Regions from separate parts of the Pseudoalteromonas sp. Cn5-37 genome, predicted to be linked through region 2. Evidence: predicted binding sites of a transcription regulator. Region 2 holds the regulator's gene; the other holds the start of a gene.
What was found. The regulator FliA, encoded in region 2, starts transcription of late flagellar genes. The targets are predictions, from matches to a motif close to CTAAAGNTNNNNNNNNNNNNGCCGATA.
Positions count from the first base shown of each region.

Region 1: pomA (flagellar motor protein PomA) is a predicted target of FliA. The motif match lies at 1,667-1,693, and genes of this name have one in related genera.

Region 1 covers NZ_JAKGBA010000003.1:6,106-9,266, forward strand. The annotation lists gene L1266_RS06650 (flagellar motor protein MotB) at 1-832, opposite strand, end outside; gene pomA (flagellar motor protein PomA) at 836-1,603, opposite strand; gene xseB (exodeoxyribonuclease VII small subunit) at 1,876-2,118, shown strand; gene ispA ((2E,6E)-farnesyl diphosphate synthase) at 2,123-3,010, shown strand; gene dxs (1-deoxy-D-xylulose-5-phosphate synthase) at 3,099-3,161, shown strand, end outside.
Region 2 covers NZ_JAKGBA010000007.1:118,895-122,055, reverse strand. The annotation lists gene flhF (flagellar biosynthesis protein FlhF) at 1-239, shown strand, start outside; gene L1266_RS11285 (MinD/ParA family ATP-binding protein) at 232-1,092, shown strand; gene L1266_RS11280 (RNA polymerase sigma factor FliA) at 1,119-1,829, shown strand; gene cheY (chemotaxis response regulator CheY) at 1,870-2,253, shown strand; gene L1266_RS11270 (protein phosphatase CheZ) at 2,271-3,038, shown strand; gene L1266_RS11265 (chemotaxis protein CheA) at 3,054-3,161, shown strand, end outside.

The sequences.
Region 1 (3,161 bases), on a different contig from region 2:
TTACATTCGGTACTAGAGGCCTCGTTTCTGCGTGGCCGACTACCATCATACGGGACTTATCAAACCCTGGCGCTTTTTCCATTTCACTGGCAACTGCCACCGCACGTTTTGATGATAAATCCCAATTATTAGTATAAAGCTCATTCGATACTTGGAAGTCATCAGTGTGACCTGACACGGTTATTTCACCCGGCACATCTTTTAACAGCGTAGCAATATCACGAATAATAGGTTTAAATTTTGGCTGTAAAAAAGCACTACCCGATGGGAATGAACCATTCTCACGAATGCGAATAATAATTTGCTGGCCTAATGACTCGAGCTCAATCGCACCATCCATAATTTGCTGTTCTAGTTGCTGAGCAATTTTCTTCACAAGTTCATTTGTTTGTTCTTGATCAGCCGCAGAAATTGACTGTTCTAAAGCTTGTTGCTGAGCCGTACTTTGCGATTCACCACCACGTTTATTACCGCGCTGTTCTTGTCGACCACCGGCGGAGCTTTCGTCGCCAGCCTGAAACTCAAGCATTTGTTGTGTCATCTCAACGGTTTGTTGCTGAATCGTTTCAATAGGTGTTGGCTCAGGTTTGCCTGGAGTAAACTCCATGGCAATAACAGAGGTTCCTTTTGGAATATCTTTTACTTCAATTTTATTTTGTACACCAAAAGCAAACTTCATAGAGCCAGCAATTTGCTTAAACTTCAGCACGTCCATTTCAGAGAAAGCAAGCAAGAGTACAAAGAAGCACATTAATAATGACATTAAATCCGCGAAGGTACCCATCCATGCAGGCAAGCCTGGTGGAGGACATTTGCACTCTTCATCTGACATGCTCTACTCCTCGGTATCAACTTTACGTTTTGATTCGGCTAAGTAGTTTTTCAAAATACCTTCAATTACTTTCGGGTTCTGACCGTCTTGAATACCTAGCACCGCGTCAAGAATTAAGCGTTGATTGAGGGCTTCTTCGTCTTTACGCAGTTCTAGTTTTACCTGAATTGGAATAGCGACAACATTTGCTAAGAAAGCACCATAGAGAGTTGTTAAAAGGGCAACTGCCATTGCTGGGCCGATTGCCTTTGGGTCATCCATGTTTGATAACATAGCAACCAGACCGATTAGCGTACCGATCATACCCATTGCAGGAGCAATATCGGCAAGTGATTTGAATAAACCAGCACCGAGTTCATGACGGTTAGCAGTAAGAGAAATATCTTTTTGCAGCGTGGCGCGAACGACATCAGCATCATGACCATCCACTAACATATCGACCCCTTTACGCATAAAACCGTTGGGGATTTCAGCTTCTTCTAATGCTAAGAAGCCACCTTTACGTGCAGAATCAGCTAATTCTACTGCTTTTTCAATTAATTCTTCCGGAGATTCGATTTTGAACATAAAAGCTTTTGCTGCCACTTTACCTATGCCCAAAAATTGCCCCATGGTGAAATTTGATAATACAATAAAAATCGAACCACCAAATACAATGACCACCGAAGGCGTGTTGTAAAACATTGCAACTTGGCCATCACTACTTAACACCATCGACATAGCAATTAAGCCTATGGCACCAAGAATACCTATTATGGTTGCTAAATCCACATACCCCTCCAGAGGAACAATTACACGATACACTCAAGTATCAAATTTTTATTATTAACTGCTTATCGGCAAGCAGTTGAAATACTTAAATCATTAAATGAATTAATTTTATTTTAATGTAAGATTTTTAAGCTACAAGTTTAAGCTGTATTTAAAATCGTAAAAATAGCATACTAAAAATGAATTATGCGTAAAAAAACACATCATTCTTTGACCTAGTTTAGCATTCCCCCTAAAATTGGCCTCACTTTCTAACAGCTATCGAGGCCACAATGGCAACAAAGAAACCAGAAAACTTAAGCTTTGAAGAAGCACTGGATGAATTATCTCAAATTGTTGCACAAATGGAGCAAGGTGAATTGTCACTGGAACAATCACTAAAACAATTTGAACGCGGCATTGCGCTAGCAAACGCTTCGTCTGGTAAGTTACAACAAGCCGAACAAAAAGTTGCCATTTTAATGGGTAACGATAGCCAAGCGCCTCTTAGCAATTTTGATTCAAACTTGGACTAATTAAGTGCAATTAAAAGAACAATTACAACGCGCTCGTGAAGACGTTGAAGCACATTTAAATCGCTATTTTGAACAGCCACTTAATACCGAAAAAAACATCAAAGAAGCCACCCACTACGGTGTTCTAAATGGTGGTAAACGCTTACGTCCTTACCTTGTATATGCAACGGGCCGGATGATGGGCGCGGACAAGGCCGATCTTGATATTCTTGCCGCCGCTATTGAGTGTATTCATAGCTATTCTTTAGTTCATGATGACTTACCAGCAATGGATGATGATGACTTAAGACGTGGCCGCCCTACCTGTCATATTGTCTATGGCGAAGCACAAGCCATACTCGCAGGTGATGCCTTACAAACACTGGCATTTGATTTAATTGCCAATCATCAATTTGCTGTTTCTGCGAGCCAGCAAGTAAAAATGATTGCCTCATTAAGCAAAGCCTCAGGTATTGAAGGTATGGTAGGTGGGCAAGCACTGGATATTGAAGCGACCGATAAAGAAATTACAGTTGCTCAGCTAGAGCGCATTCATCAGCTAAAAACGGGTGCCTTGCTTAATTGTGCAATTACACTCGGTGCATTGAGTGCAAAAAGCTGTGATGAACATACACTCGCGCAATTAAACCTATTCGGTCAAGCAATTGGGCTGGCCTTTCAGGTACAAGACGATATCCTTGATGTAGAAGCTGATACTGAAACATTAGGTAAGCCACAGGGTTCCGATGTTGCTGCAAACAAAGCAACCTACCCTGCTTTATTAGGGATGGCAGGCGCAAAGCAAAAAGCACAAGATTTGCTGGCTCAAGCCCATCAAGCTCTTGAGGCTATTGATTACGACACCAGCGAATTGGCGAGTCTTGCAAGCTATATTGTTGAACGCAATTATTAATACCTAAAAAGAAAGACAAAATAACTAAAAAATCGGAGCGGCAATGGGCTATAATGCACTCTGGTTAGCGAAGGATGTATAAAAAATCATGACACTTGATAGTAGCAAGTATCCATTATTAAGTTTGGTTGACGAACCAGCACAACTGCGT
Region 2 (3,161 bases):
GCTGTATCTTCACTAAATTGGATGAATCTTTAAGTTTAGGTGAGATTATTAGTATAGCGATTCAAAATCGCCTGCCAATAGGGTATCTTACTAACGGTCAGCGTGTTCCTGAAGATATTCGCGTAGCGAATGCTGAAAAACTAGTGAAAAAAGCTGAACAATTGTATTTAAAACGAGCAAAAGCACAACATTCACGACGTCAAGCAGTAGCGTCGAACACAGTAGGGATGTATGATTAACATAGTATTAGATCAAGCAAGCGGCCTGCGCAAAATGAATCAAAATAATAATAGTGGCGTTAAAGTTATCGCTGTGACTGGCGGTAAAGGTGGAGTGGGTAAAACCAATGTTTCACTCAACACCGCAATCGCATTAGGGCAGCAAGGAAATCGTGTATTAGTACTAGATGCCGATTTAGGTTTGGCAAACTGTGACGTGATGCTTGGCCTTCGTGTTGAACGTAACTTATCTCATGTTTTGTCAGGCGAGTGTGAGCTTGACGAAATTCTCGTTGAAGGTCCTGCAGGTATAAAAATTGTACCAGCGACGTCTGGTTCGCAAAGCATGGTGGAATTAACACCATCTGAGCATGCAGGCCTTATCCGCGCTTTTAGTGAGTTAAACACCGAGTTTGATATTTTAATTGTCGATACCGCTGCAGGTATTTCTGACATGGTATTAAGCTTTTCTCGTGCAGCCCAAGATGTTGTTGTGGTTGTATGCGATGAACCTACCTCAATTACCGATGCTTATGCGCTTATAAAAGTGCTTAGCCGTGAGCATGGCGTATATAAATTTAAAATTGTTGCCAATATGGTGCGCAGTTTGCGTGAAGGGCAAGAATTATTTGCTAAACTTTCAAAAGTAACGGATCGCTTTTTAGACGTTTCAATGGAGTTGGTAGCTACCATTCCTTATGACGAGAACATGCGTAAATCTACGCGACGTCAAAAGGTGATTGTTGAATTATTTCCAAACTCACCAGCTGCGGTGGCGTTTAAAACATTAGCAACAAAAGCAGTTAAGTGGCCGATCCCTAATCAACCTTCTGGCCATTTAGAATTTTTCATTGAAAAACTAGTAAACGGCTAACTATGACAACATCGGTGAATAAAGCGATGGGATATCAATCAGCACAAAACTTAAATGCGATTGTTGAAAAACATGCCTCTTTAGTTAAAAAAGTGGCGTGCCATCTAATTGCTCGTTTACCTGCCAGTGTCCAACTCGATGATTTAATTCAATCAGGCATGATAGGCCTAATTGAAGCATCAAAAAACTTTGATGCTAGCAAAGGGGCTAGTTTCGAAACTTTCGCTGGAATTCGTATTCGTGGTGCGATGTTAGACGAAATTCGTAGAGGTGACTGGGCACCACGCTCAGTTCACCGAAATGCTCGCCTTGTGGCTGAAACCATTTCCGAATTAGAAAGCACGCTAAATCGTGAACCTAAAGATACAGAAGTCGCTGAAAAACTTGATATAACGCTCGATGAGTACCATCATATTCTACATGATGTAAATTCTAGTAAAGTATTAGGTATAGAGGACTTAGGCGTTGATGAAGACGTCATTACACCTGTAGGTCAGGATTTAGGACTAGACAAACCGTTTAATAACGTTAAAAATGAGCGGTTTAACCAGTCTCTATTAACGGCTATCCAATCGTTACCAGAAAGAGATGCACTTGTTTTGTCTTTGTACTACAACGACGAAATGAACTTAAAAGAAATAGGACACATACTCGATGTTAGTGAATCGCGTGTGAGTCAGATACATGGTCAGGCGATGATTAAGCTCAAAGCAAAAATCAATGACTGGATTAATTAGTAGTAAGTAAATATAGGTTCAAACCTCACCGGAGGATGTTTTGGATAAAAACATGAAAATTCTTGTTGTTGATGATTTTTCTACAATGAGACGTATCATTAAAAATCTATTAAGGGATTTAGGTTTTACCAATGTGCAGGAAGCTGACGATGGGTCAACAGCATTGCCAATGCTACAAAATCAAGAATTTGATTTTGTTGTAACAGATTGGAACATGCCAGGTATGCAAGGCATTGATTTGTTAAGAGCAATTCGTGCTGATGATAGCCTTAAGCATATTCCTGTATTAATGGTGACAGCTGAAGCGAAAAAAGAACAAATTGTTGCTGCTGCTCAAGCGGGTGTTAATGGCTATATCGTTAAACCATTCACTGCTGCGACACTTAAAACCAAATTGGAAAAAGTGTTTGAACGTTTAGGTTAATCTAAGGGGAGAGGCTTATGTCAGCACTAGCTGCGCCTCAAATAAGTTTAGAGCAAGCTCGTCAACTTGTTGAGTTTCTTGAAAATGGTGAACAAGAAAAAGCTGATCAGCTGATACTTGAAACAGCATCAAAAGAACAATCAGAGCTGTTTGCTGAAATCGGTAAACTGACGCGACAATTACATGAAGCGCTAAAAAACTTTGATCTAGATACTCGTCTTTCAGATTTAACTACCGATGCGATCCCAGACGCTAAGCAGCGCTTAAATTATGTTATGGAAATGACAGAAAGCGCCGCTAACAAAACCATGGATGCAGTTGAAGCTAGTTTACCTATAGCGCAACAACTTGCAGATGAAATAGCGACGATAAAACCAACGTGGGATCGTTTAATGAGCCGAGAAATAGAGCTCGGTGAGTTTAAAAAGCTATGTCATAGCTTAGATAATTTTATGAATAACTCGCATACTAAAACCGATGAGCTACAGGGCTTGATGACCAATGTGCTGATGGCACAGGACTATCAAGATTTGACGGGGCAAGTAATCCGTCGCGTCATTGAGTTAGTGCGAGAAGTAGAAGACAGTTTAATTAATCTCTTAACTGTGTTTGGCAGTCAAGAAGATGGTCATCAACAACAAGAAAAACAGGCCATAGAAAAAGCACCTGCAACAAGTGATACACTAGCAGGTCCTGAAGGGCCGATTATTGATAAAGACTCTCGTGATGATGTTGTCTCAGGACAAGATGAAGTCGATGATCTATTATCAAGTCTGGGCTTCTAAGAGGAGAGTAGCTGCATGAGCTTTGAAGTCGATGAAGATATTTTACAGGATTTCCTTGTTGAGGCAGGAGAAATCTTAGAGCTTTTGTCAGAGCAATTAGTTGAGCTTGAGAACAATCCCGAA